4 regions of the Halomonas sp. YLGW01 genome follow, and region 4 is predicted to be linked to each of the others. Evidence: predicted binding sites of a transcription regulator. Region 4 holds the regulator's gene; each other region holds the start of a gene.
The links. The regulator FNR, encoded in region 4, switches genes on or off when oxygen is low (the NO sensors DNR and NnrR bind a similar motif). The targets are predictions, from matches to a motif close to TTGATNTANATCAA.
Positions count from the first base shown of each region.

Region 1 (7,342 bases), 820 kb from region 4:
ACGCGATGTCGCGTGGCTCGCCGACCCGGCCGGCGGGATGCTGAGCATGATCGCCGTCACTCAACTCGGCGGCCTGTCGGCGCGAGGGCTTTTGCCATTCGCCGACCTCGATCCATCCCGGGCTGATGGCATTGACGCGAATCGCTGAACCCAGGCTCATCGCCAGGGCATGCGTCAGCGCCACGATGCCGCCCTTGCTGGCGGCATAGGCCTCGGTGTCGGGCTCGGATTGCAGCGCCCGGGTCGAGGCGATATTGACGATGGCGCCACGATGCTTGCGTAGCGCCGGTGCCGCATGCTTGGTGGTCAGGAAGGCGCCGGTCAGGTTGGTGTCGAGCACCTTGTGCCAGGTCTCAAGCGTCAAAGACTCGATGGGCCCCAGGAAGGGGTCGGCGAGGGCCGCGTTGTTGATTACCCCATCGAGTCGCCCGTGGCGCGTCAGGGTCTCCTCGAGGCTGGCCTTGACCTGGTCCTCGTCGGACACGTCGACCTGCTGGAAGCTCAGGGCCTCGGGGTCGCCAGGGGCCGCTGCCCCCTCCACGCATTCGGCGAGTTCCGCCAGGCACGCCTCGCCGGCTTCTCGATCGCGATCGGCGATCACGACTCGGTAGCCGCGTGACAGCAGGCCAAGCGCCATGCCTCGGCCGATGCCCTGGGCGCCGCCCGTGATGTAGACCACCTTGCCGTTGTTCATCGTCTGCTCTCCTCAAGTTCGGATGGCCTTACCCTGCGGCGTGCCTGCGGACAACGCAAGCGCCTGACCCACATCAAGGAACGATCAGTTGCCGGACCGTCGAGGCGTGGTCCGCGACTAGACTCAAGGCATGCTCACAAGGGTGGGGAGGGCTTTCTCATGGTGACGCCGCTTGCCTGTGTCCGCCAGCTTGCCACGCGACTCGAGGAGCGTCCCAGCGACTACGATGCCTTGCTCTCAAGCGTCGCTGATCGCTCCTTCGTGCTGCTCGGCGAGGCCTCCCACGGTACCGCCGAGTTCTATCGCCTGCGCGGCGAGATCACCCGGCGACTGATCGAGGAGGCGGGCTTCGAGGCGGTGCTGGTCGAGGCCGACTGGCCCGATGCCTTGCGCCTCAACCGCTTCGTGGCCGGCGAGGGCGAGGACACGTTGCTCGAGGCCTTCGGCGACTTCCAGCGTTTTCCCCAGTGGATGTGGCGCAATGCCCAGGCGGGCGATTTCATCGCCTGGCTGGCCGACCATAACGCGGCCAGGTCCGGGGCGCCGGTGGGGTTTCATGGCCTGGATCTCTACAGCCTGCACCGCAGTGCCGAGGCGGTGATCGCCTACCTCGAAGGCATCGACGCCGAGCAGGCCAAGCGTGCCCGCGAGAGCTATGCCTGTCTCGATCATCACGGCGATCCCTTCCACTACGGGCGCGATGTGGCCTTCGGCCTCACCCCCTCCTGCGAGGCGGCCTCCATCCGGCTGTTGATCGAGCTGCTTCACAAGGCCCCGGACTACCTAAGCGCCGATGGTCGGCGGGCGGCCGATGCGCAGTTCTTCGCCGAGCAGAATGCGCGGGTGGTGGTCCACGCCGAGGAATACTACCGCGAGATGTTCGGCTCCCGGGTCGATACCTGGAACCTGCGGGATACCCACATGACCGAGACCCTGGCCGCCTTGCACGACCACCTGCGCCGCCAGGGCGGGATGGGCAAGGTGGTGGTCTGGGCGCACAACTCCCACTTGGGCGACGCCCGTGCCACCGAGATGGGCAGGGCGCGGGGCCAGCACAACATCGGCCAGCTGGCGCGCCAGCGCTTCGGTGCCGAACGGGTGCTGCTGGTCGGGTTCACCACTTACACCGGCCATGTGGCCGCCGCCCGCGACTGGGATGGGCCGGTCGAGCATCGCTGGGTGCGCCCGGCTCGCCAGGACAGCTACGAGGGGCTCTTTCACCAGAGCGGCCTGGACCGCTTCTATCTGCCGCTGGCCGGCGCTGCGGCGGAGCCGCTCGATGAACCGCTGCTGGAGCGTGCCATCGGCGTGATCTATCGTCCGGAGACGGAGCGGGGCAGCCACTACTTCCGCGCCTCGCTAGCCAGGCAGTTCGATGCGGTCTTCCATCTCGACGAGACCACAGCGGTCGAGCCCTTCGACACCGGCGGCCCCTGGCGCAAGGAGGAGGTGCCCGAGACCTATCCCTTCGGCCTATGAGATAGGCGGCTGAGGGCGGGCAGGCGGAATCATGAAGCTGTTCTTCTCTATCGGCCATTCGGAGCTCATGCCGGCGACTGAAAATGGGCCCGCGCTCCCGTTGGCCCTTGTCTTCTTGATACACGTCAACGAGCCGTTGACGGACGCAGACTAGCTTTCCTGATGGGTATTGGGCCTTTTTCGAGGAGGACACACCATGGCCAGGAAGAACGTCAAGCACATCAACCCGACCAGCGCCGCGGTGAACAAGGCAACGGCTGAGCCGGACCAGGCGCTGACGGAGCCCCAGCACCAGGCACTGAACCCGTTCCATGAAATGGAGCGCATGTTCGACAAGATGTTCGAGCGCGGCTGGATGCCGTCCATGTGGCGCCGCGAGCATCCTCTCTGGGAGCGCTTCGGCCACCTGGAGCAACAGGACCTTCCGAAGGTCGATGTCATCGACCGGGATGCCGAACTGATCGTCAAGGCCGAGCTGCCCGGCATCAAGCGCGAGGATCTGGACATCTCGGTGACCGAGGATAGCGTCACGATCAAGGGCGAGAGCAAGCAGGAAACCAAGGAGGAGACCGGCGAGTATTTCCGCAGCGAGATCTCCCAGAAAAGCTATTCCCGGACCCTGTCGCTCCCCTGCGAGGTCGACACCGACAAGGCCGAGGCCAGTTTCAACGACGGCGTGCTGGAACTGACCCTGCCCAAGCAGAAGGAAGCCAACCGGCGCAAGGTCGAGATCAAGTAGGTACTTGGGCGCCAGGTGTCATGTCAGGCGGCGCAGCTTGCGAAACCAGGCCTGGCGAGTCTTGTCGCTCATCGTCTCTACGCTGCCCACCAGGGTCTCGCATGCCCGCCTGGCTTCGCCATCCGGCACGCGAGTCTGCGCAACGAGGCAGGTTCTGAATGCAGGGTAGCCAACCTCGGGTGGGCCGAGGCTGACGTGGGGCAAGAGGGGGCCGCTCTCGAGGTGCTGAGCCGTCGTTCGGGGGTTAGCTCCGCTTGAGCTGGTCGCGCAGCTGGTTGGGCACCTTCTTGATGATTAACCGGTCCTGGTCAGCGTCGTATTCCACACTGTCGCCCAGCAGGTGCGAGTCGAAGCTGATCGAGACGCCGCCAGCCCGGCCGGTGAAGCGGCGAAACTGGTTAAGGGCTCGCTTGTCCGGCGGGATCTCCGGCGCCAGGCCGTAGTCCTGCTGACGAATGTAGTCGTAGAAGGCCTTGGGCTGCTGCTCGTCGACCAGCTCGGAGAGCTCGTCGAGGGTGATCGGCTCGCCGCGGCTGGCCTGGTCGCTGGCATAGTCGATCACCGCATCGGTCTTCTCGCGGCTCTGCTCCTCGGGCAGGTCTTCCTGCTCCACATAGTCGCTGAACGCCTTGAGCAGGGTGCGGGTCTCGCTTGAGGCGTCCACGCCCTCCTGGGCGCCCAGCAACGTGGCGACATCATCGGCGAGCTTCTTGCCGCCGCGATCGCGCAGGAAGGACAGGTACTGGCGAGACGGCGAGGCGTCCTGCCACTGGGTGAGGTTGATGCGAGCCGCCAGTGAGGGCTGAGTCAGGTTGAGCTGGCTGGCGGGTACCACCTGCTGCTCGTTATCGATGGCGAAGCCCTGGCGCGGGTGCAGCAGGGCCAGCATCAGCGATTCCGTATCGCATGTGCGCTCATGGGCGATGAGCAGCTGGCCGCCGAGCGGCAGGTGGTCGTCGACCAGTGCCGTGACCCGCTCAGCAAGCTCGCGGGTGAAGGTCACGAAGTCCTGGTCGCCCGCCAGGAAGGCCGCGAGGCGTGGGGCGAAGTCGCCGGCGTCCTCGCCCTCGGCGAAGCGCCCCCAGGCCTTGGCCTTGCCGTGATAGGCCTTGTTGAGGCCGGCCAGCAGTTCGCCCATGGCGGGGCTCTCGGCGCTGGCCGCAGTGGCGGGCCTGAGGGTCGCCGGGGCGTCGCTGCCGGCCTTGTCGATGGTGTGAACGATGCTAGTCAGAATCGGCATTTTTGACCCTTGGCTCGGACATGGGGCCGCGATGATACCGCATGATGCCCCTCGGCTGGTCCACCCGCTGCCGTGGATGCGTCAGGTACAGGAGGTTTCGGGCTCAAGTCATGGCGTGGCCTGCGTTTTTCACATTGGTGCAGTCGATATCGCGTTCAGGCGGTCAGCCCCTTGTAGATGAGGTTGAGGCTTGCCAGCAGCAGGATGGCATAGGCAGTGCGACGCAAGTTGCGATCGCTTAGCGGCGGCGGTAGCCGCCTGGCCAGCTCGGTGACGATGGCGACCACGACGGCACCGATGCCACCCAACACCAGCAGCTCGTGGAGCTGTTCACCGGCGCGGCCGGGTGACACCAGCGAGAACCCCATGCGCGCCAGCCCCATGATCAAGAAGGTGCCCAGCAGGGTGCAGCGGATCGCGATCAAGGTCATCGGCTGGCGGTAGAGCATCACCACCAGGGGCGGACCATTGGCGGCGAAGAGGCCGCCCATCAGCCCCGACAGCATCCCCGCCAGGCGAAATTGCCAGGTCGGCGAGCGTGTCTCGCGGGGTTCCGGAGAGCGCATCAGGGCGATGCAGGCGATCAGGATCACGAACCCCAGCAACATCCCCAGCAAGGGGGCGCGAGACTCGCCCAGCCAGATTGCCAGGTAGTAGCCCACCGGCAGCATCAGCATGCCGAACAGCAGCAGGCGGCGCAGCAATGCGAGGTCGATGTCGCGCCAGTGCCCGCGAAGCGCCATGGTGTTGTTGAACAAGGCCAGCAGAGTGCAAAGCAGGGCGGCGCTCTCGATGGACAGCACCTCGAGAGCCGTCAGGAGCCCCATGACGATCAAGCCGAAGGCAAAGCCGGTGAGGGTCTGGACATAGCTGGCGAGGGCCAGACTTAGGAAGATGGCGAAGTATTGCCAGAGTTGCATGGCGTGGGTCTCGGGCAGGAAGCGTCAGAAAACCGCGTATTGTCCCTGTCCGAGCGTCCGATGAATAGGGGCAAGGCGGGCAGCCGTCATAGACAGCGGCGCCAAGGCCCGCGCGAGGCGGGCCTTAGCAAGAGAGCGAGCCCTGGCCTGGGCGCTCGGCTCAGGCCTCGGTGCGCTCGAGGAACTGGCGCACCCGCTGTGAGCTCGAGCGGGTGAAGAAGGTTTCCGGCTCGGCCTTTTCGATGATGATGCCCTTCTCCAGGAACACCACCTGATCGGAGACCGCCCGGGCGAAGGCCATCTCGTGGGTGACGATCACCATGGTGTAGCCCTCGGCGGACAGGTCCTTGATCACCGCCAGCACCTCGCCGACCAGCTCCGGGTCCAGCGCCGAGGTGGGCTCGTCGAACAGCATCACCTCGGGTTGCATGGCCAGAGCACGGGCGATGGCGACACGCTGCTTTTGGCCACCGGACAGGGTACTGGGGTAAGCGTCGGCCTTGTGTGCCATGCCGACCTTCTCGAGCAGCGAACGAGCCAGGGTCTCGGCCTCGGCCTTGGACTTGCCCTGAACATGGATCGGCGCCTCGGTGACGTTGTGCAGTACGTTCAGGTGGGGCCAGAGGTTGAAGCTCTGGAAGACCATACCAGTCTTGGCGCGGACCCGCGCCAGGTCGCGCGTCGCCATCGGACGTCCGTTCTCGTTGCGGCCGATGCGCTCGCCGGCGATGTGGATGCTGCCGTGGTCGGGTTGCTCCAGCCAGTTGATGCAGCGCAGCAGGGTGGACTTGCCCGACCCCGACGACCCCAGGATGGTGACCACATCGCCCTTCTTGACGTCCAGGGTCACATCACGGAGGACCTCGACATCGTCGAAGCTTTTGGACAGGTGGCGGATAGATACCGCGTGCGTATCAGACATTGTCGAATCCCCGCTTGGCGCTGAAACGCCCACATTGTTTGATGATGATTTCCATCACGATGCTGACCGCCCAGTAGAAGCCGATGACGACGATGAAGGCTTCGGTGGGAATGAAGTAGGTGCCCGAGAGGCTATTGGCGGTGGCGGTTAGCTCCTGAACCGTGATGATGACCAGGAAGGCGGTGTCCTTGAGCGCGATCACCAGCTGGTTGCCCAGCAGCGGACGCGTCTGCATCACGACCTGCGGCAGGATGAGTCGTAAGAACATCTTGCTGCGGGTGAAGCCATGGGCTACGGCGGCCTCCACCTGACCGGGCGGAAAGGTCAGCCGGCTGCCGCGCATGATCTCGGCGAAGTAGGCGCCGTGATAGACGGCCAGGGCCCCGACTCCGGCCCACCAGGCGTCCAGGCGAATGCCGAGCGTCGGCAGGCCGTAGTAGAGCAGGTAGGCCAGAATCAGAAAGGGCAGGGTGCGCATGGTGTCGATGAAGATGCGCAGCGGTGCGGCGAGACGGGGCCGACTGCCCTCAAGCAGGTAGAGCACGCCGCAGCCGATCAGAAAGGCCACCGAGATCGAGAGACCAAAGATCTCGAGGGTGCTCAGGAAGCCGTTCCAGAGCTTTTCGCGAGCATCCCAGAGGATTTCCCAGTTGTTCATGCGTTCCCCTTACATGGCCAGTCGGTTGGCTTGCCGTTCGGCGATACGCTGCGCCCATACCAGGGCGCCGATCACCAGCATGTAGATGACCGCAGCCGCGAGGATGGGCGGCAGTGGCTCGTAGGTCACCGCGGAGATGCGGTTGGTCACCCGGGTCAGTTCCACCACGCCGATCACGGCGATGGCGGGGCTGCCCTTGATCAGGAACGACATCTCGTTGACCAGGCCCGGCAGGCTGGTGATGAGCATCTGCGGCAGCATGATGCGTCGGAAGCGGACCCAAGGCGTCATGCCCACGGCCATGGCGGCCTCGGTCTGTTCCCGCGAGAAGTTGCGGAAGGCACTGCGCCAGATCTCGGCGTTGAAGGCCGTGGTGTTGAGGCTCAATGCCAGGATGCCGGCCAGGTTACGGTCGATGCCCAGTCCCAGCGTCGGGGCGCTCAGGAATATGAACAGCGCCAGGGTAACCAGCGGGGTGGCCCGGGCGATGCTGATATAGATCACCAGCAGCTGATCGATGACGGGTATCTTGGCGATGCGCACGAGAGCGATGAGCAGTCCGGCGGTCACGCCGATGACGATAGAGACGGCGCAGATCCAGGCGGTGGTCCAGGCCCCTTCCAGCAGCATTTGCCATGCACTAGCGTCCATGGTGTCACTCCCCTTGTTGGGCGGGGCCCATGGCCGGCG
Region 1 is NZ_CP062005.1:2,036,149-2,043,490, reverse strand. Features, by position in the region: gene IEJ03_RS09485 (glucose 1-dehydrogenase) at 1-694, opposite strand, end outside; gene IEJ03_RS09480 (erythromycin esterase family protein) at 854-2,173, shown strand; gene IEJ03_RS09475 (Hsp20/alpha crystallin family protein) at 2,370-2,912, shown strand; gene yejK (nucleoid-associated protein YejK) at 3,157-4,152, opposite strand; gene IEJ03_RS09465 (sulfite exporter TauE/SafE family protein) at 4,308-5,072, opposite strand; gene IEJ03_RS09460 (amino acid ABC transporter ATP-binding protein) at 5,233-5,994, opposite strand; gene IEJ03_RS09455 (amino acid ABC transporter permease) at 5,987-6,652, opposite strand; gene IEJ03_RS09450 (amino acid ABC transporter permease) at 6,662-7,303, opposite strand.
Region 1: the regulator FNR is predicted to act here: its motif matches at 2,289-2,302, upstream of IEJ03_RS09475 (Hsp20/alpha crystallin family protein).

Region 2 (7,342 bases), 920 kb from region 4:
CGCGGCGCGGGTCGCCCCCAGCGCCGTCAGCGCGGTCGGCAGCGCCCCCAGCGCCTCCCCCATGGCCAGCACGGCCAGCGGCATCATCACCATCAGGGGTCCGGACAGGGCCTCTGCCCGATACGCCTCGGCACCCAGCCACAGCACCAGCACGGCCGCCAGACCAACCCCGAGTCCGACCAGAGCGTTGCCCAAGGCGGCTATCCGCCCCAGGTGCCACTGATCGGCATAGAGCACCGACTGATCCTCCTCGATACGCGTACGGTGGCTGGCCAGGGTGTCGTAGCTCTTGAGCTCGGCGAGGCCCTGCAGGGTCTCGAGAATACGCCCCCGAAGTCGGTCGAGGGTCGCCACCCGCCGGGTGCTGGCGGCCATGCCCAGCCTGGCCTGACCGACGACCAGCCAGGCCCACAGCGCGAGCAGCATGGCACCGACCGAAAGGCCCGCCGACAACAGGAAGATGCCCAGCAGCCCGCTGACCAGGGCGATCGCCAGCAGCGCCACCAGCGGCGGGGCCAATAAGCGCAGATAGAGGCTGTCCAGGGTGTCGATATCGGCGGTCAGCCGGTTAAGCCATTCGCTGGCCCGTCGCTGGCCAAGGGCTCGGGCGTCGAGGCGGGCCAGTACCGCGAACATGCCGCTGCGCAGTTCGGCGAGCAGACGCAGCACGCTGTCATGGTTGTAGACCCGCTCCAGATAGCGGGCGACGGTGCGCAGGACCGCGAAGGAGCGGATGCCGCCGCCGGGGGCATAGACCTCGAGGCTCGCCGCCACGCCGGCGGCCAGCAGCGCCCCGGTCAGGGCGGTGGCGGTGATGAACCAGCCGGAGAGTGCCAGCAAACCAATCGCCGCCCCCACCGTCAGCGCCAGCAGCAGGGCGCCCAGCGCCATGCGCGCCCGCCGCCTCGCCAGCAGCTTGAGCCAGGGGCGCAGCTCGCTTATCAGATCGCTCATCAAAGACCTCATGCGCTTTCCTCCTCGACCCGCTGCCCGGCCTCGAGGCGCACCACCCGATCCGCAAGCACCATCAGGGCGGGGTGATGGGTGGCGATCACCAGGGTTCGCCCCTCCTCGGTGAGTCGGGCAAGCGATGCCGCCACCTCGGCCTCGCTGGCCTCATCCAGGCTCGCGGTCGGCTCGTCGAGCAGCACCAGCGACGCATCGCTGAGAAAGACTCTCGCCAGTGCCAGCCGCTGCGCCTGGCCGCCGGAGAGCCCGGCTCCGCGCTCCCCGATGGGGGTCTCGAGCCCCGCCGGCAGGCGCGAGAGCAACTCGGCCAACCCGGCCCGTTGAAGCGCTTGTCGCATGGCGTCATCACTCGCCTGCGTATCGGCGAGTCGCAGGTTGTCGGCGATCGTGCCCTGAATCACCAGTGGGCGCTGATCCATCCAGGCCGGCCGCGCCTCAGACATGACCTCCGCTCGCCCCGCACTCGGCGCCACGAAACCAGCAATCAGCTGCAACAGGGTCGACTTGCCGGCTCCCGAGGGACCGGTCAGGGCGATGACCTCGCCGCGGCGCACCTCGAGGGACACAGGACCCAGCACCCGACCACGCCCCGCATGCTCGACGCAGGCATCTATCAGACGCACCGGGACGTCAGCATGCGTCCTTCCTTCGGGGCGCATCTCGGCCGACGCTGGCGGCGTCTCGTTGAGAAGCACCACCAGCGCCTCGGCGGCGCCGAGGGCCGCGGCACGGTCATGATAATGCTGAGAGAGGCTGCGCAGCGGCTGGAAGAACTCCGGCGCCAGCAAGAGGATCGTCAGGCCACTGTAAAGCGTCAGCGACGCCGAAGGGCCATAGTCGATGTAGCCCAGCAGGCCGAAGCCCACATAGATCGCGATCACCGCGATGGCCACCGAGGCGAAGAACTCGAGCACCGCCGAGGACAGGAAGGCGAGGCGCAGGGTCTTCATGCTGCGGGCGCGATAGTCATCGGCGGCCCCGAACACCTCATCGGCGGCACTGGCCGTGCGCCCGAAGAGCTGCAGCGTGGTGATGCCCCGCACCCGATCGAGGAAGTGGCCCGAGAGCCTTGTCACGGCGGCGAACTGCGCCTGATTGAGGCGCTGGGCACCCATGCCCACCAGGGCCATGAACAGCGGAATCAGCGGCGCGGCCAGCAGCAGGAATACCGCCGCCAACCAATCGAGGCTCAACACGATGGCAAGGATGACCAGCGGCAGCGCCGTGGCCAGGCGCAATTGCGGCAGGAAGCGGGCGAAATAGCCGTCCAGCGCCTCGACCTGCTCGACCAGCTGGCTGCCAAGGCCCGCCGAGTGGCGCGACGCCAGCCGCACCGGGCCCAGCGCCGCCAACTGATCGAGCAGGGCTGCCCGTGCGCGAGCCCGAATGGCCAGGCTGGCCGCCTGGGCGGTGGTGTCCTGGACCCACTGCGCCAGGGCGCGAAGCCCCAGCACGGCAATCAGCGCGACAAAGAGCGCGCCGACCGGCGCCTCGGGGACGCCGGTCAGTAGTCGGTCGATGATCAGTGCCAGCAGCAGCATCTGTACGATGGTGCACAGCCCGCCCCCCAGGCCGGCCAGGGTAGCCAGGGTCAGCCGCCGGCGCTCGCCGGCGGCCAGATCCTTGAGCCAGCGCTTGGACGTGCGAGGTTCCTGATTGCTCGCATCACGGGACGCCATGGTGTCAGTGATAGCCTTCGCCGGTGCGCACCTTGCCGCGGAAGACCCAGTAGGACCAGGCGGTATAGGTCAGCACGATCGGGATCACGAACAGCATGCCGAGCAGCAGGAAGAGCTGGGATTCCGGTGCCGAGGCGGCGTCCCAGATGGTGTGATCCGGCGGCACGATCACCGGCCACTTGCTCACCACCAGCCCCAGATAGGTGAAGATGAACATGCCCAGTGTCGCCAGGAAGGGCATGCCTTCGCGCCGGCGGCTCACCCAGCGATGGATGCCATAGGCGCAGGCCAGCGCCAGCACCGGCAGCAGCCAGATCAGGGAAACCTCGCCGAACCAGCGCTCACGCACGCCACCGTCGACGAAGGGCGTCCAGACACTGATGATGGCGAACACCACCAGCACCGCGGCCAGAAGCTTCGGCGTGATGCGATAGGCCCACTCCTGCACGTGACCTTCCGACTTCAAGATCAACCAGGTGGCACCGAGCAGCGAATAGCCGGCCATCATACCGAGGCCCGTGAGCACGGTGAACGGGGTCAGCCAGTCCAGTGCGCCGCCGACATAGACGAAGCCTTCGGTCTCGAAACCCTGGATGTAGGTACCGACCACCGCCCCCTGGGCGAAGGTCGCGACGGCCGAGCCCCAGCAGAAGGCACGGTTCCACCAATGCCGGTTCCGTTTGGACTTGAAGCGAAACTCGAAGGCCACGCCGCGGAAGATCAGCCCCGCCAGCATCAGGAAGACGCCGATATAGAGCGCCGGCAGGAACACCGAGTAGACCAGCGGAAAGGCGCCGAGCAGGCCCGCGCCCCCCAGCACCAGCCAGGTCTCGTTGCCGTCCCAGATCGGCGCTACCGAGTTCATCATCACGTCCCGGGAATCCTCGTCCGGGGCGAAGGGGAAGAGGATGCCCAGACCGAGATCGAAGCCGTCCATCAGCACGTACATGATGATCCCGAAGCCGATGATCCCGGCCCAGATCAGTGACAGATCGAAGGTTTGCATGGCTCAGCTCCTGACTGGATGACCGGCGTCATCATCGAAGGGAATGTGGCTGGCAGACAACGGCCGCTTGGCGCGCTCGATATCATCGACCACCGTCTCCTGATCGTGGGGCAGCATGCCCTGGCGAATGACCCGCAGCAGGTAGTAGATGCCGGCCCAGAACACCACCGTGTAGACGGCCACGTAACCGATCAGCGTGAACAGCGCCATGCCGCCGGTCAGCGAGGGCGTCACCGCCTCGTCCTGGGTCATCAGGCCGTAGACCAGCCAGGGCGAGCGCCCCGCCTCGGTGACGATCCAGCCCGCCAACACGGCGATGAAGGGCGTGACCGACATGCCGACAAGCACCTTGAGATAGCGCTCATGGCCATAGACACGGCCGCCGCGACGCAGCCAGAGGCCGGTCACCGCCACGCCGATCATCGCAAGGCCCAGCGCCACCATCACGCGGAAGGACCAGAACACCAGGCCCACCACCGGCTGCTCGGCGACCGGTACGTCCTTGAGCCCCGGGACCACGCCATCGACATGGTGGGTCAGGATCAGGCTGGCGAGGCTGGGGATGCCGATCTCGACCAGGTTGTCCTGGGCATCCTTGTCGGGAATCGCGAAGAGCAGCAGCGGCACATGAGACTGGGTTTCCCAGTTGCCCTCCATGGCAGCCACCTTGGTGGGCTGGTGCTCCAGGGTGTTGAGGCCATGGAAGTCACCGACCACCGCCTGGGCCGGGGCCAGCACCAGCAGCAGCCACAGGCACATCGACAGCGCCTTCTTGTTGGCGGCCACGTCACGCCCCCGCAGCAGGAACCAGGCACTGACCCCGGCCACCACGAAGCCACCGGTCAGGAAGGACGCCATGCCCATGTGCACGAAGCGATAGCCGAAGGAGGGATTGAAGAGTGCCTCGGCCCAGGACGTCACATAAAAGGTCCCGTCGACCAGTTCCACCCCGGCGGGCGTCTGCATCCAGCTGTTGGCGGCGAGGATCCAGAACGACGAGATGAAGGTCCCTACGGCGACCATGATGGCCGCAAACAGGTGCACGCCCTGCGGGACCTTGCCGCGGCCGAACAGCAGCACGCCGAGGAAGCCGGCCTCGAGGAAGAAGGCGGTCACTACCTCATAGCTGAGCACGGGGCCCAGGAAGTTGGCCGAGGCCTGGGCGAAGTTGCTCCAGTTGGTGCCGAACTGGAAGGACATCACGATGCCGGACACCACCCCCATGCCGAACACCACCGCGAACACCTTGGTCCAGAACACCGCCAGGCGCTCCCAGGCAGGGTTGCCATTGGCGAAGAACAGACCGTTCAGTAGCGCGATGTAGGACGCCAACCCGATCGTGAAGACCGGAAAGATGGCATGAAAGCACACCACGAAGGCGAACTGGAGTCGCGACAGAACGAGTGGATCAAGCTCCATAAGAGCCTCCCTGAGCCTAGGATAATGGCGATACCGCTAGTGAAATTCACTGCCTTGCGATGAAGTTACGACTAACGCCACCCATGCTATGCCAAACCTGCATGTAAATCGTCGCTTCAGGTGTGTCGCGATGCCGCACTTTCACCCCTCGGGCATGTGGTTGATTGCCGCACATCACGCGCGGGCTCGGCTCGAGCTTCCCGGCTCGATGCCTCAACCGCCGCCCTGGATCACCACCCTGACCAGATAGGCCGTGTAACCGACAAAAAGAGCCAGCAACAGGCCACCCTCGAGGCGGTTGATGCGCCCGCCACGACCTTTGATCCCGAAGGCGAAGACGGTCATCGCCAGGGTCATCACCGCCATCACCGGCCAGTCCCGCATCATGACCTCGCCGCCCACCTGGATCGGCGTGATCACGCCGGCCAGCCCCACCACGCCCAGGGTATTGAAGAGGTTCGAACCGACCACGTTACCCAGCACCAGATCATGCTCGCGACGACGCAGGGCGCTTAATGAGGAGGCCAGCTCCGGCAGCGAGGTGCCGATCGCGACGACGGTCAGGCCGATGATCAGATCGCTGACGCCGAAGGCCTGGGCGATGGCCACCGCCCCCCAGACCAGCAGGCGAGAACTGGCGACCAGCAACACAAGCCCCACCAGCGTCCAGGTCACGCTGGCCTTCAGCGACATGGGATGACTCTCGAGGCTATGATCGGTCTCACTGGCCAGGGTGTCGGTGGCGGCCTCGGCCTGGCGCCCCTGCCAGATACTCGCGCCGATGAAGGCCGCCAGCGCCACGAGCAGGATGAGCGCCTCCGTCGTGTCGATCACCCCATCGCGCAGCTGCCAGGCAGACAGCAGCGTGGCCCCACACAGGATCGGCAACTCCCGGCGCAGGACCCCGGACTGCACGGCAAGCGGCGCGATCAGCGCCACCAGCCCGAGAATCAGCCCGATGTTGGTGATGTTCGACCCGTAGGCATTCCCCAGCGCCAGGCCCGGATTGTCCTGGGCTGCCGCCAGCGCCGAGACCATCAGCTCCGGCGCCGAGGTGCCGAAACCGATCACCAGCATGCCGATCAGCAGCGGCGACAGGCCCAGATAGCGCGAAGTCGACGCCGCCCCGTCGACGAAGCGCTCGGCGCTCCACACCAGCAACGCCAGTCCGGCGATGACGGCTACTATCGGCAATCCCATAGACTCCCTCTCCCTGTGTCTCGCTGTGTTGTCCTGGCAAGCCGCCCCGTTGGAGCGGCGCCGGCTGTCGCCATGCCCTGCCGGCGCACTGTAGCATCGAGTCCGGCCAGGATTGTATGTCTTCTGCCAGCCGTCATAATGGGGAAAAGAAGGAACTCGGCCTTGATCGATACGCATAGTCCAGCCCCCTCCCTCCCGGCACATGAGGGCCCTCCCGAGACGCAACCGTCCCGGCGACGCCTGCGCGCCTGCCACGAATGTGACTGGCTGGTCCAGCTACCGCCGCTGCATCGTGGCCAGAGCGCCGACTGCCCGCGTTGCGGCCACACCCTGTCGACCCGTCATCATCGTCCGGCCGAGCGCAGCCTGGCGCTCGCCATTGCCGCCCTGCTCAGCCTGGTCATGGCAATCAGCCTGCCCTTCGTGAGCTTTCAGGTCAGCGGCCTTGGCCATCGCATCAACCTGACCGAGACCGCCACCAGCCTGATCGGCCTGCACCAGCCGCTGGTGGCGGTGGGCGTGGTGCTGACCATCCTGGTGCTGCCGATGGTCTATCTGGCCAGCGTGATCTGGCTGCAGGTCGGCCTGCTACGCCGCTCGCTACTGCCCGCCAGCCGCGACATCGCCCGGACCCTCTCCCACCTGCATCCCTGGATGATGGCGGATGTGTTTATCGTCGGAGCCCTGATCAGCCTGATCAAGATCGCCGGCATGGCCGAGGTCTCGCTGGGGTTGGCCTTCTGGGCCTTCTGCTGTTTTGCCCTGCTGCTGTTGCTCACGACCCAGTCGCTCGATGCCGACTGGATGTGGTTCTCGCTGGCCGGTGAGCCCGCCGCTCCCGACGGCGCCGTGACGGGGGCCCGCGCCACGCCCCAGGGGCTGACCGGTTGCTCGACCTGTGGCCTGGTAAACCGCCTGGACGCGGACGGCAACGGCCGCTGTCGCCGGTGCGGCGAACGCCTGCACGCCCGCCTGCCCCACAGCCTACAGCGCACCTGGGCCCTGCTGGCGGCGGCCACGCTGCTTTACCTGCCCGCCAACCTCTACCCGATCATGATCACCACCTCCC
Region 2 is NZ_CP062005.1:1,936,858-1,944,199, forward strand. Features, by position in the region: gene cydC (thiol reductant ABC exporter subunit CydC) at 1-954, opposite strand, end outside; gene cydD (thiol reductant ABC exporter subunit CydD) at 963-2,648, opposite strand; gene cydB (cytochrome d ubiquinol oxidase subunit II) at 2,653-3,654, opposite strand; gene IEJ03_RS08975 (cytochrome ubiquinol oxidase subunit I) at 3,658-5,073, opposite strand; gene IEJ03_RS08980 (calcium/sodium antiporter) at 5,287-6,273, opposite strand; gene IEJ03_RS08985 (paraquat-inducible protein A) at 6,436-7,342, shown strand, end outside.
Region 2: the regulator FNR is predicted to act here: its motif matches at 5,238-5,251, upstream of IEJ03_RS08975 (cytochrome ubiquinol oxidase subunit I).

Region 3 (7,342 bases), 910 kb from region 4:
GTGCCTGGGCGGCGCAGCTGCTGGAGAGCGTCGAAGTGCGCCTGCCTGTGCGCCCGGTGAAGGGGCAGATGATCCTCTTCAAGGCGCCGCTGGGGCTGGTGCAGCGGGTGGTGCTGATGGACGGGCGCTATGTGATTCCCCGCGGCGATGGCCGGGTGCTGGCGGGTTCGACCCTCGAGGAGGCGGGCTTTGATAAGGCGCTCAGCGGCGAGGCGCGGGAATCGCTATGGCAGAGCGCCACCCGCATCGTGCCGGCGCTGGGCGACTGCGAGGTCGAGCATCACTGGGCGGGACTGCGCCCCGGCTCGCCGCAGGGCATTCCGTTCATCGGCGCGGTGCCGGGCGTTGCGAACCTCTGGGTCAATGCCGGCCACTACCGCAACGGCCTGGTGCTGGCGCCGGCCTCGACGCGGCTGCTGGTCGATGAGCTGCTGGGGCGCGAGCCGATCCTCGACCCGGCCGCCTATCGGCTGGAAGGGCGCCTCGGCGATGACTAGCCTTGGGGGCTACTAGTCAGGGACTACTAGTCAGGGACTAGTCAGAGCGTAGACCGGTCGCCGGCTGGGCGTGACAGGGCGTGACAGGGCGTGAGAGGGCAAGACGCCCTCAGTCGGAAGGGCGCTGTTCGGCCAGGTACTTGTCGCGATGGGGCGACCCACAGAACCAGTGGCCCTGCTCGCGAAGGGCTTCATCCTCCGGCAGGTGCACCTGGCAATAGTCGCAGCGCACCATATGGCCGCCCTCCTGGCGGGCCTCCTTCTGTGGCCATTCCTCGCGTTCCAGCTTCCAGTCGCGGTACATGCGGTAGAGCTTGAGGCCGGCCCAGAACAGCACGGCGAAAATGATCAGGCGAATGATCAACAGGTTCATCCTTTTGTGACTCCCTGGTCGGGCAGTATGAGGGGCCTTGCGCTTTGCTACTCGGGCGGCCATGCGGGACAATGCGGGTATCCGAGAGTTTCGAGAGATTTCCCCGACCATGCAAGACCTGACGCTGGTGATGGCCCAATTCGACCCTCTGGTCGGCGATATTCCCGGCAACGCCGAGCGTGCCATCGAGGCGGTGCGCGAGGCGCGCATCGAGCACGGCGCGGATATCGTGGTATTCCCCGAACTGTTCCTGACCGGCTACCCGCCGGAGGACCTGTTGCTGCGCCCCTCCATGGAGACGCGGCTGCGCGAGGCCCGCGCGCGCATGGCGGCCAAGGTCGCCCGCGACGTGCTGGTGATCATTGGCTACCCCGGTCGCCGCGAGGGCCACACCTATAACCTGGCGGGCCTGCTCTACAACGGCGAATGGCTCGACGAGTACGCCAAGCAGGCCCTGCCCAACTACCTGGTGTTCGACGAGCAGCGTTACTTCACACCGGGCACCGAGCCGCTGGTGATCGAGCACCAGGGCGCCAAGCTCGGCATCCTGATCTGCGAGGATGTCTGGAAGCCCGAGCCGGTGCGCCGGACCTGCGAGGCGGGCGCGGAGATCCTGATCACCCTCAATGCCTCCCCCTATCACCAGGACAAGCCCGCCGAGCGACTTGAGCTGTTGCGCGAGCGTGCCGCCGAGGCGCAGCGCCCGCTGGTCTATGTGAACCAGGTCGGCGGCCAGGACGAGCTGGTGTTCGACGGCGGCTCGGCCTGCGTCGATGCCAAGGGCCAGCTGCAGGTCCAGGCGCCTCATTGGCAGGTCGGGCTGATGCCGGTGCAGTTCCTGCGCGAGCCGGAAGGCTGGGTGCCCCAGGCCGGCGAGTGCGAGCCGCTGCCCGAGCCCGAGGAGAGCCTCTATTGCGCGCTGGTCACCGGGGTGCGCGACTACGTCAACAAGAGCGGCTTCAAGGGCGTGGTGATCGGCCTGTCCGGCGGCATCGACTCGGCGCTGACTCTTGCGATTGCGGTGGATGCCCTGGGCCCGGAGCGGGTGCATGCGGTGATGATGCCGTATCACTACACCGCGGATATCTCCAAGGCGGACGCCGCCGAACAGGCCAAGCTGCTCGGTGTCGGTTATGAGGTGATGCCCATCGCGCCGATGGTCGAGAGCTTCATGGACACCCTGGCCGAGAGCTTTGCCGGTACCGAGCGCGACACCACCGAGGAGAATCTGCAGTCCCGTTGTCGCGGCGTGCTGCTGATGGCGATCTCCAACAAGAAGGGCCTGATGGTGCTGACCACCGGCAACAAGAGCGAGATGGCGGTCGGGTACGCCACCCTCTACGGCGACATGGTCGGCGGCTACAACGCCCTGAAGGATGTCTACAAGACCTGGGTCTACCGCCTGGCGCGCTGGCGCAACGATCAGGAGCCGGCGATCCCCGAGCGGGTCATCGAGCGGCCGCCGTCCGCCGAGCTGGCGCCGGATCAGCAGGACAGCGACTCGCTGCCGGATTACGACACCCTGGACGCCATCCTGGCCCGCTACATCGAGGGCGACATGAGCGCCGAGGCGATCATCGAGGCCGGCTTCGCCCGGGAGGCCGTCTATCAGGTGGTCAAGCTGGTCGACCGCTGTGAGTACAAGCGCCGTCAGGCGCCGGTGGGCGTGCGCGTCACCCCGCGGGGCTTCGGTCGTGACCGCCGCTACCCGATCGTCAATGGCTGGCAGCCCGGCGAATAGATCGCCGACACATCGCTCGGCGGGTCATCGGCGATAGCCCACCGAGCCCGCCCCGTCAGCGTCGGATGTTGCCCTGATGACGTCCTTGAGAAAAACGCCCCGTCGGCTCGGCCGGCGGGGCGTCTTCGTGTCTTGCTCAGATGCTTTTCGGTGTGTGCGGTGCTCGTACTCGTAGCGCGGGCGAAAATCAGCGGTTCAGGCGCAGGGTGGCGTCGCTATGCTCGGCCTCGAAGGTGCGGCCGGCGAGGCGCGCATGATCCGGGGCATTCTCGATCAGGGTGGCGAGCACCTCGCGCGCCCGGTCGGGCATGCCCAGGCCCAGGTAGCCCTCGACCATCACCGCCAGGGCATCCTGGTTGGCCGGCGCCTCGGGGTAGTGCGAGATCACCCAGCGCCCGCGCTTGACCGCGGCCAGGTAGGCGCCCTTGCGCAGGTAGAAGTCGGCGACCTGCAGCTCATGGCGGGCCAGCAGGTTGCGCAGGTAGGTCAGGCGCTGCTGGGCGTCCGGGGCATATTCGCTGTCCGGGAAGCGCTCGATGAGATCGCGAAAGTCGCCGTAGGAGTCGCGGGTGGCGCCCAGGTCGCGCTTGGAGATATCGATCAGCTTGAGCCCCTCGAGGCTGAAGCGGCCCGCCTGATAGGCGGCCAGACCGCGCATGTAGTAGGCGTAGTCGACCTGGGGATGGTCTGGCTGCAGGCGGATGAAGCGGCTGGCCGCGGCTCGCGCCGATTCCCAGTTGTCGGTCTGGTAATAGGCGTAGATCAGCTCCAGCTGCGCCTGCTCGGCGTGCTCGCCGAAGGGGTAGCGGGCGTCAAGCGCCTCGAGCCGGCTCACGGCGTTGGTGTAGTTCTGCGCCTCCAGCGCCGTCATCGCCTGCCGGTAGAGCTCCTGTTCCGCGATCTCGTCGGGAACGGTGTCGTTGCCGGCGCAACCGGCGAGCAGGGCGGCCGTCAGGGCGTAGGCGCCCAGCCGTGTGCCACGGGGGAAAACGCGCATCATGGTCCTCGTCTCAAACAACCCGGATGGCCGTGGTAGAATCACTGGCGGCTCATCATAAAGCACTCACGATAAACCACTCAGGGCAGGCCGCAAAGCGCCAGGCCCGGGTCCATCGCGAGTGCCACGTCAAAGGCACAAAGCCCCCATGTCAGAAACCGTACATCGCGACGCCCGCATTCCCGAGGCCATGGCCGGCCAGCGCCTCGATCAGGCGGCGGCCGAGGTCTTCGCCGATTTCTCCCGTGAGCGCCTCAAGGGCTGGATAAAATCGGGCGACCTGACCCTCGACGGCGCCCGTGCCAAGCCCAAGGATAAGATCTACGGCGGTGAGCAGCTGGCGCTCTCCGCGGTGATCGAAGACGAGCTGCGCTTCGAGCCCCAGGCTATCGACCTGGACATCGTCTTCGAGGACGCCGCGGTGCTGGTGATCAACAAGCCCGCGGGCCTGGTGGTGCACCCGGCCGCCGGCAACCCGGACGGCACCCTGCTCAATGCGGTGCTGCACCACTGCCCGGATCTCGCCAGTGTGCCCCGGGCCGGCATCGTGCACCGCCTCGACAAGGACACCACCGGCCTGATGGTGGTGGCCAAGACCCTGGCCGCCCAGACCGCGCTGGTCGAGCAGCTCCAGGCGCGCAGCGTCTCGCGGGAGTACGACGCCGTGGTCACCGGGGTCGTGACCTCCGGCGGGCGCATCGAGGCACCGATCGGTCGCCATCCCAAGGATCGCAAGCGCCAGGCGGTCACCGCCTCCGGTAAGCCGGCGATCACCCACTACCGGGTCACCGAGCGTTTCCGCAACCACACCCACGTGCGCTGCAAGCTCGAGACCGGCCGGACTCACCAGATTCGTGTGCACATGGCGCACCAGCGGTTCCCGCTGATCGGCGACAGCCTCTACGGTGGCCGCCTCAAGCTGCCCCCCGGGGCCGACGAGGATCTCAAGGACCTGCTGCGCGGCTTCCCGCGCCAGGCCTTGCATGCCCGCAAGCTGGCCTTCGTGCACCCGGAGAGCGGCCAGCGCCTCGAGTTTCGTGCCGCGCTGCCGGACGATATGCTGATGCTGCTCGATTACCTGCGCGATGATCACGAAACCATGCGATGAGGCCCTGGCCTCGCTGAGGAATCCACCGATGACGGCCCCCGTGACGACCCCGCACCCGACCCTGGTGCTGCCCGACTGGCCGGCCCCGAGCACGGTGCGGGCCCTGGTCACCACCCGCGAGTCCGGCCCCAGCGAGGGGCCCTTTGCGGCCTTCAATACCGCCGAGCATGTCGGCGACGACCCCGCCCAGGTGGCGCGCTGTCGCGAGCTGCTGCAGGCCGAGGTGGGCAGCGACCGCCCGCTTCTGTGGCTCGACCAGGTGCATGGCGCCAACGTCCAGCAGGTCTATGCCCCGGGAGCGCCCCAGGCCGATGCCGCGGTGGCCTTCGATGCCGGCCATGCCTGCGTGGTGCAGACCGCCGACTGCCTGCCGGTGTTCTTCTGCGACAGGCTGGGCACCCGGGTCGGCATCGCTCATGCCGGCTGGCGGGGGCTCGCCGGCGGCGTGCTCGAGGCCACGGTGGCGGCCCTCGCCACCGACCCCGGCGAGCTGATGGCCTGGCTGGGGCCGGCGATCTCCAACGCCCAGTTCGAGGTCGGCCCCGAGGTCCACGACGCCTTCGTCGCCGTGCAGCCCGAGGCCGAGAGTGCCTTCGAACCGAGCCCCTATCGCCTCGGTCACTACATGGCCGACCTCTACCGCCTGGCGCGCCTGCGCCTCGAACGCCTGGGCGTTGCCCACATCAGCGGCGGACACTTCTGCACCGCCTGCGAGCCGCGCTTCTATTCCCACCGCCGCGATGACGGTGTCACCGGCCGCATGGCCAGCGTGATCTGGCTGCGCTGACGGAAAGCCGCTCGAATCGGGCTTTTCCCCGGCATTTCGTTGATTTCGATCAACCCCCGTGTCGCTTTCAAGGCCGGCGCCTTGAAAGCGGGCCACCATACCTCCATTGATACTGTCAAGACACGACACAGGCAGGCGGTGCGTCCGATCGCGCCGCCGCCCTCATGGAGGACATGCGATGCGATTCGATAAATTCACCGGCAAGTTGCAGACCGCGGTGGCCGATGCCCAGTCCCTGGCGGTGGGGCGTGGGCACAACCAGCTCGACCCCGGCCACCTGTTGATGGCGCTGCTCGAGGAGCGCGACGGCGGCCTGAAGGGGCTGGTCGGCAAGGCTGGCGGCGATGCCGCGGCCCTGCGCAGCGGTCTGGCCAGTTACCTGGATACCCTGCCCGAGGTCGGCCAGTTCGACGGTGAGGTGCAGCCGTCCCGGGACTTCGTGCGCCTGATGAATCTCGCCGACCGGGAGGCTCAGAAGCGTGGCGATCAGTTCATCGCAAGCGAATTGGTGCTGCTGGCGGCGCTTGCCATGAACCATGCGGTCACCAAGGTGCTGACCCAGGCGGGGCTCAATCAGAAGTCGGTGGCCGCGGCCATCGAGAGCCTGCGCGGCGGCCAGAAGGTCGACGACCCCAACGCCGAGGAGTCCCGCGAGGCGCTGGCCAAGTACACCCTGGATCTCACCGCCCGGGCCGCCGAGGGCAAGCTCGACCCGGTGATCGGCCGCGACGACGAGATCCGTCGCACCATTCAGGTGCTGCAGCGGCGTACCAAGAACAACCCGGTGCTGATCGGCGAGCCTGGCGTCGGCAAGACCGCCATCGTCGAGGGCCTGGCCAATCGCATCATCGATGGCGAGGTGCCGGAGGGGCTCAAGGACAAGCGCGTGCTGTCGCTGGACATGGGCGCGCTGCTGGCCGGGGCCAAGTTTCGCGGCGAGTTCGAGGAGCGCCTCAAGGCGGTGCTCAACGAGCTGGCTCAGGAAGAGGGTCGGGTGATCCTGTTCATCGACGAGCTGCACACCATGGTCGGCGCCGGCAAGGCCGAGGGCGCCATGGATGCCGGCAACATGCTGAAACCGGCGCTGGCTCGCGGCGAGCTGCACTGCGTGGGCGCCACCACCCTCGATGAATACCGCAAGTACATCGAGAAGGATGCGGCGCTGGAGCGGCGCTTCCAGAAGGTGCTGGTCGACGAGCCCTCCGAGGAGGACACCATCGCCATCCTGCGCGGCCTCAAGGAGCGCTACGAGGTCCATCACCGCCTCAATATCACCGACTCGGCGATCATCGCCGCGGCCAAGCTGTCGGCCCGCTACATCACCGACCGCCAGCTGCCCGACAAGGCCATCGATTTGATCGACGAGGCCTCCTCGCGGATCCGCATGGAGCTCGACTCCAAGCCCGAGGAGATGGATCGTCTCGACCGGCGCCTGATCCAGCTCAAGATGGAGCGCGAGCAGCTCAAGAAGGAGACCGACGAGGCCTCCCAGAAGCGCCTGGAGAGCCTCGAGGCGCAGATCGACGAGCTGTCCCGGGAGTACGCCGATCTCGACGAGGTGTGGAAGGCCGAGAAGGCCAGCATCGAGGGAGCCGCTCAGTACAAGGCCGAACTCGACAAGGTGCGCATCGAGCTCGATGCCGCCAAGCGCCAGGGTGACCTGGGGCGGATGTCCGAGCTGCAGTACGGGGTGATCCCCGAGCTCGAGCGCAAGATCGCCGAGAGCGAGGAAAGCGAGACGACGGATACCTCGAAGCACACCCTGCTGCGCTCCAACGTCACCGAGGAGGAGGTCGCCGAGGTGGTATCGCGCTGGACCGGCATCCCGGTGTCCAAGAT
Region 3 is NZ_CP062005.1:314,286-321,627, forward strand. Features, by position in the region: gene thiO (glycine oxidase ThiO) at 1-497, shown strand, start outside; gene IEJ03_RS01565 (PP0621 family protein) at 607-870, opposite strand; gene IEJ03_RS01570 (NAD+ synthase) at 980-2,611, shown strand; gene IEJ03_RS01575 (outer membrane protein assembly factor BamD) at 2,799-3,608, opposite strand; gene rluD (23S rRNA pseudouridine(1911/1915/1917) synthase RluD) at 3,757-4,716, shown strand; gene pgeF (peptidoglycan editing factor PgeF) at 4,745-5,503, shown strand; gene clpB (ATP-dependent chaperone ClpB) at 5,682-7,342, shown strand, end outside.
Region 3: the regulator FNR is predicted to act here: its motif matches at 5,543-5,556, upstream of clpB (ATP-dependent chaperone ClpB).

Region 4 (7,342 bases):
ATAGCAGGTTGATGGCAAATTGACTCATGCGATTACTCCCCGAGGCCGAACTGTTGGTCGAGGCGGTTCATCTTCCAGGCGTAGAAGAAGATGATGCCGATGAAGGTGAGGATCGATCCTTGCTGAGCGAACCAGAAGCCCAGGTCGGTTCCGCCCACGGGGATGCCTGCCAGCAGCGGGCGCAGCAGGATGGCGAAGCCGTAGGACACCAGCGCCCAGACGATCAGGCAGCCGGTGATCAGACGCACATTGGCCGACCAGTAAGCAGCAGCGTTAGATTTGTCATCTGCCATAGTCTTGCTCTCCGGATGTTCCAGGATGGGGATGTTGTACCGATCTCAGCGGCGATGCATCAGGGTGGTCATTCCTTGCGTTTCATCCCGAATCCCGTTGTGCTCCCGGGAGGAGAGCGTGCCTTTCGGGTGAGGTGACGTCGGAATGTGCCTCATCATCGCCCCTCGCTCGGTGCCTCGATAAGACCTTGGTTTATTGTTGCTTTGACTTTGGTGGAATGCTGGCGTGTGTCACTGCATTCGCCAACCCTGATACTGGTCAATAACCCCGGAAAAATAATCCCAGACTTTGGTATCAAGCGGCGCGTTGTTGGCAAAAGGTTTTTTTAAAAACATTTAAATTCAGGTTGTTATGAAAGACTTTGGAGTGTCTGTCGCTGCCATGGGTGGCGGAATTAGGACGATGGTATACCTCGTTTTTTGACCGACATCATGTCCGGTGCAGGCAGGTTGAACGATGGTCTAGGTGTCGGTTCTCGAGGGGCTGTTGCTATGCTGACTGACAGTCAAATGCTGTTTCGAGAGCGCCGTTCAATCAGCGCCCCTGGCATTGAAGAACAGGGCGTTGTTGACTCCTCTGTCGGAGATAAGACTTAGGTCTTGCCATGCGGCGGGTGGAGGGCGTAGCCATCTGTGGCGACATGGCCGCCGCACAACAAGGTCATCGCCATGGTCGATATCGATCTCTCCCAAGCGCCTTTCACCCTGCTCGATGACGACGGGCGTGATCTGGTGCGGCGTGGCGTCGATCTCGCCTACTACGACAGCGACGAGGTGCTGCTCGACGCGGGTCAGCCCGGCGAGTACGTCTATCTGATCCACAAGGGGGAGGTCGCCGAGCTGGATACCTCCGAGCCCAGCGCTTCGGCCCGCATCGGGCATTACACGGCGGGGGATCTGTTCGGCGCGATCAGCATCCTCAACGGCAAGAGCCGTTATCGCTTCAAGGCCGAGCAGGAATGCCTGTGCTATCTGCTGCCGCGCGCCGTCTTCGAGCGGCTGTGCGAGCGCTTCCCGGCCTTCGCCGAGTTCTTCCGTCAGCGCCTCTCCGACAAGACCCGGTTGATGACCGAGCGACGGGCCGAGGGCGGCGTCAGCATGGCCGGTTTCATGCTGGCGCGGATCGCCGAGTGCATGCGCCCGCCGCTGCTGGTCGAGGCCGACACCAGCATCGCTGCGGCGGTCCGCACCCTCAATGACAGTCGCGCCGACAGCGTGCTGGTGCGCCAGGAGGCGCGTCTGGGCATGGTCACCAAGACCGACCTGCTCAATGCCCTGGTGATCGATGGCCGGGAGCAACACAGCCCGGTGATCGAGATCGCGCACTTCTCCCTGGTCACGGCCCGGCCCGATCAGTACTTGTTCGAGGCGCTGGTCGACATGACTCGCCACGAGGTGGCGCGGGTGGTGGTGATCGAGGGCGGTCAGGCGGTGGGGGTGGTCGAGCTCACCGACGTGCTGAGCTACTTCTCGAGTCGCAGCTACGTGGTCAGTCTGCAGGTCGAGCAGGCGGAGAGCCTCGAGGAGCTCGCCGCGGCTAGCGCGCGCACGCCGGAACTGGTCAAGGCGCTGATGGTGCAGGGGGTCAAGCTGCGCTTCGCCATGGATCTCTTGGCCGCGCTGAACGGTCGCATCATGCACAAGGCCTGGGGCTTTCGGATCGCGGCGGCACACCAGCATCAGAGCTGTCTGATGGTGATGGGCAGCGAGGGCCGTGGCGAGCAGATCCTCAAGACCGACCAGGACAATGGCCTGATCCTCGCCGATGACGCCGACTGGCCCGACTGTGGCGACCAGATGAGCGCTTTCACCGAGACCCTGGTGGCGCTGGGCTACCCGCGCTGCCCGGGCAACATCATGGTCTCCAACCCGGCCTGGGTGGGGCGGGTCAGGGACTGGCGGGCGCGCATCGTCCGCTGGGTCGAGCGGCGCGACGGGGAAAGCCTGATGAAGCTGGCGATCATCCTCGATGCCCATGCGGTGGGCGGCAACACCGCCCTGCTCGACGAAGTGCGCGACGCCCTGTTCGAGGCCTGCGATGGCAACGAACTGCTGCTGACGTACTTCGCCCGGGCGGCGCTGCAGTTCTCCACTCCGCTGAGCCTGTTCGGCACCTTGAAGAAGCCCCAGCACGGCATCGACATCAAGAAGGGCGGCATCTTCCCGATCGTGCATGGGGTCCGCACCCTGGCGCTGGAGCGCGGCATCCGCCCCACCTCGACCCTGGAGCGCCTCGATGCCCTGGTGGCCGATGGCCGGCTGGAGGCGCGCTTCGCCGAGGATCTGGGCGAGGCCCTGTCGCTGTTCACCGAGCTGCGTCTCAAGCAGCAGCTCGAGCACCTGGACGGCATCAATGCCGAACGCGATCCGAACCGGGTAGTGGTCCAGGAGCTGTCGTCGCTGGAGCGTGACCTGCTGCGTGAGGCGCTGCATATCGTCAAGGACTTCAAGCAGCGCCTGACCCAGCGCTTTCATCTGGAATACTGATGGCAGGAGGCGAGATGATACGAGCGTGGCGCCGAGTGACCGATCGTCGTCGTCAGGCCAACGGCGATTACGGCTGGCTGTTCAATCCCTATACCGGTGACGAGATGGTGGCCATCGACTGCGAGACCACCGGTCTCGACACGCGTCGCGATGAGCTGGTGTCGATCGCCGCGGTCAAGGTACGCGGCGATCGGGTGCTGACCAGCGAGTCGTTGGACCTGCGCCTGACGCGTCCGGCTCGCCTGACCGGCGACTCGATCCGCATCCATGGCCTGCGTGGCATCGACCTGGAAGGGGGGGCAAGCATCGAGGATGCCCTCGAGCAGTTGCTGGACTTCGTCGGCAACCGGCCGCTGCTGGGCTGGTGCGTGGCCTTCGACGTCGCCATGATCAACCGCCAGCTGCGTCCGCGCTTCGGCTTCGATCTGCCCAATGCCACCGTCGATATCGCCCAGCGCTATGCCCGAGCGGTGCGCCGAGCAAGCCCCGAGCTCGAGCCCAGCCTGCGCTTCGAGGCCATTGCCGACACCTTGGGTGTGCCGGTCATGGGCCGACACACGGCCCTCGGTGACGCCGTCACCACCGCCTTGATGTACGTGCGCCTGAACAAGGCCAGTCGCGCTACGGCCTGATCCCCGCCGCCATGGCGAGGCCCATGCGCTGTTCAGCTATCAGACGGCTGCGGTTCGGCGTCGGGCTCATGACCCGTTGGCAGGTCTCCATGCCCGCGCACTTGACGCAGGCTGACTGTCGCGCCCGGTCGCTAGGATCGGGCGCGAGTGGTAAGATGGTGCCTCATTTCCGTCCACTTTTGCTGCGATCATGACCGATACTGCCGTGACCTCCCCCTCTACCGTCTCCGCTGTCTCTGCCCACGATGCTGCGGCAGCCGATGCTGCGGCGGCCGATGCCGCAGCCAATGACAAGCGCGCGTTCAACAAGCTGCAGAAACGCCTGCGCCGTCAGGTCGGCAACGCCATCATCGATTACGGCATGATCGAGGAGGGCGACAAGGTCATGGTCTGCCTGTCGGGCGGCAAGGACTCCTACACCATGCTGGAGATCCTCAGGAGCCTGCAGCGCAATGCGCCGGTGAACTTCTCGCTGGTGGCGGTCAACCTGGACCAGAAGCAGCCCGGCTTCCCCGAACATGTGCTGCCGGAATACCTGGATGGTATCGGTGTCGATTACCACATTCTCGAGCGTGACACCTACTCGGTGGTCAAGGAGAAGACCCCGGAGGGCAAGACCACCTGCGCGCTGTGCTCGCGGTTGCGGCGCGGCTCGCTCTACGGTTTCGCCGAGGAGATCGGCGCCACCAAGGTGGCGCTCGGTCATCATCGCGAGGACATCCTCGAGACCCTGTTCCTGAACATGTTCTTCGGTGGCAGTCTCAAGTCGATGCCGCCCAAGCTGCTCTCCGACGATGGCAAGAACATCGTGATTCGCCCGCTGGCCTATTGCCGCGAGGCCGATATCGAGGAGTTTTCCCAGCGCATGGCGTTTCCGATCATTCCCTGCAACCTGTGTGGCTCGCAGCCCAATCTGCAGCGCCAGGTGGTCAAGGAGATGCTGGCCGAGTGGGAAGAGAAGCATCCCGGGCGCCTGGAGAGCATGTTCAAGGCGGTGACCAACGTGGCGCCGTCTCAGCTTGCCGATCGCGAGCTCTTTGACTTCAAGGGGCTCGAAGCCGAACAGGCGCGCCGCCGCGAGAGTCGCATCGATGCCCTCGATCTGGGCCGTGAGGCCTAGCCCGCACCGACGCGCTCTCCTCTGCAGCACAAGAAAACGCCAAGCCTCCGGGCTTGGCGTTTTTCATGGTGGCGCGTCCTGCCGGGGCGACGGTCGGCGGCTAGCCGTGTTGCGAGCAGCCGTCCTGGGCGCGCTCGGCCAGGATCTCGAGATCGAGGATATTGACCTCGCGACCCGACACGGCCACCAGCTGCTGCTGCTGGAAGCGTCCCAGGATGCGGCTGACAGTTTCCACGGCGAGGCCCAGGTAGTTACCGATGTCGGCGCGGGACATCGACAGCCGGAAGCTGTAGGGCGAGTAGCCGCGACGGCGGAAACGCGACGACAGATTGACGAGAAAGCTCGCCAGGCGCTCGTCGGCGGTCTTGCGGGAGAGCAGACGCAGCATGCGCCGGTCGTCGCGCAACTCCTTGCTCAGGCTGCGGTACAGCTGTGTGCGCAGTTCCGGCAGGTGCTCAGACAGCCCGTCGAGGCGGTCGAAGGGGATCTCGCAGACGGTGGTGGTCTCCAGCGCCACCACCGTGCCGGGGTAGCATTCCTCGTCGATGCCATCCAGGCCGACGAGTTCGCTGGGCAGGTAGAAGTTGGTCAACTGTTCATCCCCGCTGCCCTCGCTGCTCAGCTGCTTGAGGCTGCCGGAGCGCACCGCGTAGACACTGGAGAACGGTGTGCCCTGGCGCACCAGTGTCTCGCCCTTCTTCAGCGGCGGGCGCCGCCGGATGATGGCATCGAAGCGGTCCATGTCCTCCACTTCCAGCGCCAGGGGCAGGCACAGCGAACTGAGACTGCAGGTCTGGCAGCGGGTTTCGGTCAGGCGAGCGCCTTGGCCGAGCGCGTTAGCGGGCATCTCCATCTCCTTGTCGGCGTCCCTGCACAGTCTAGTCCATTGAGTGGCTTCATTATGGAAGAGAGCCCGGCCGAGACAAAGGGCTTCGATGGTACAAAGGGCTCGCTGAGACAAAGTGTCCCGGGTGCAGGCGTCCGGCGCTCGGTTGCATGAGGGCGCCTGGCGGGGGGCCTCATGCCGGAAGCGGGCAGAACGAATGATTCAGAGAATGCGCGAGAAGCGCTGCGTGGTCTGCTGGGGCAGGTGGGCATCGAAGGCCATCGCCAGATGACGGATCAGCAGCCGTCCGCGCGGGGTCACGGTCAGTCGGTGGCCGTGTTGCTCGATCAGCTCGTCCTCGAAGGCGGGCGTCAGGCGAGCCAGGGCATCAGCGAGCCGGGTGGTCGCATCGACCTGGAATTCGCGCCCCAGGGCTGCGAGATCGAGGTGCCGATCACACATCAGTCGCTCGATGGCCCGGCGGCGCAGGCGATCGTCGAGGCTCAGCCGTATGCCCTTGGCGGTCGCAAGCCGTCCGGCGTCCAGCGCCGTCTCGTAGTCGGCGAGCGCCGTGGGGTTCTGGGCGTAGCCGTCGTCCACGCGGCTGATGGCCGAAACGCCGAGCCCCACCAGATCGCTGTCGCCGTGGGTGGAGTAGCCCTGAAAGTTGCGAGTCATGGTGCCCTGGCGCTGGGCACGGGCCAGGCTGTCGTCGGGCCGTGCGAAGTGATCCATGCCGAGGTGCGCATAGCCCGCGTCCTCGAGCATCTCGATGGTGGCCTGCAGCATGGCAAGCTTGGCATCACTGTCCGGCAGATCGGCCTCGCGAATGCGCCGCTGGGGGGCGAAATGGCTCGGCAGGTGGGCATAGTTGAATACCGACAGCCGAGCCGGGGCCATCTCGATGACCTGGCTGAGGGTGGCGGCGAAGCTCGCCGGCGTCTGGTGCGGCAGGCCATAGATCAGGTCGAGGTTCAGCGAGCGAAACCCCAGCCGCCGGGCCTCGTCGATCAGGGTTTCGGTCAGCACCCGGGGCTGGACCCGGTTGATGGCCCGCTGGACGGTCGGATCCAGGTCCTGAACCCCGAGGCTCAGGCGGTTGAAGCCCAGCGCCTGAAGGTGGCGCAGGGTCAGCACGTCGGCCTCCCGGGGATCGATCTCGATGGCATAGTCGCGCTCGGGGGAGCTGCTGAGCCCGAAGCGCGCCTCCAGGCGGTCGATCAGGTCGCTCATCTGGCCAAGCGTCAGGAAGGTCGGCGTACCGCCTCCCCAGTGGAGCTGGGTGACCTCGCGGGAGGTGTCCAGCTGGCGGCTGGTCAGCACCATCTCGCGATCGAGCCGGGACAGATACGGCTCGGCCAGCCGAGTGTTCTTGGTGGCGATCTTGTTGCAGGCGCAGTAGAAGCAGATGCGCCGGCAGAAGGGCACGTGTACGTAGAGAGACAGCGGGCGATGGGATGCGTTGCTGCGCGAGAGCGCCGCTTCATAGTCCTCGGCGCCGAAATCGTCGTGGAAGGAGGGCGCGGTCGGGTAGGAGGTATAGCGTGGCCCGTTGATGTCGTAACGCTTGAGCAGTGCCGGATCCCAGGCGCGAGACGATGATGGGGCGGGCCTGGTCGTGGGCGTGGAACTGGACATCGGGCGTCACTCCACTGGATGAGAATGTCTCCAGTCTAGTGCCGCCCCCGCTGCCTGCCCTTGCGTCAGGTCAAGACCCGTGAAAATGGCCCGTCACGGCGCCATGTTCGCCGCCGTGCCCGGCGCCGGGCAGCCAGGTGTTCGCCAGTTGCCAGAGCGCGAAGGCGATGATCAGCGTCGCCGCCAGGGCGCGCGTCGCCGGGTGGCGGATCAGGTTGCCGAGCGAGCGGGCGGCGAGCCCGGTGGCTAGCAGCGCCGGCAGGGTGCCGAGCCCGAAGGCCGCCATCAGGGCGGCCCCCGCCAGGGGCTCGGCGGTGGCCAGGCTCCAGGCCAGCATCGAGTAGAC
Region 4 is NZ_CP062005.1:2,858,070-2,865,411, reverse strand. Features, by position in the region: gene IEJ03_RS13150 (sodium:solute symporter family protein) at 1-28, opposite strand, end outside; gene IEJ03_RS13145 (DUF4212 domain-containing protein) at 33-293, opposite strand; gene IEJ03_RS13140 (putative nucleotidyltransferase substrate binding domain-containing protein) at 963-2,780, shown strand; gene IEJ03_RS13135 (3'-5' exonuclease) at 2,795-3,412, shown strand; gene ttcA (tRNA 2-thiocytidine(32) synthetase TtcA) at 3,603-4,532, shown strand; gene fnr (fumarate/nitrate reduction transcriptional regulator Fnr) at 4,633-5,379, opposite strand; gene hemN (oxygen-independent coproporphyrinogen III oxidase) at 5,581-6,996, opposite strand; gene IEJ03_RS13115 (sulfite exporter TauE/SafE family protein) at 7,067-7,342, opposite strand, start outside.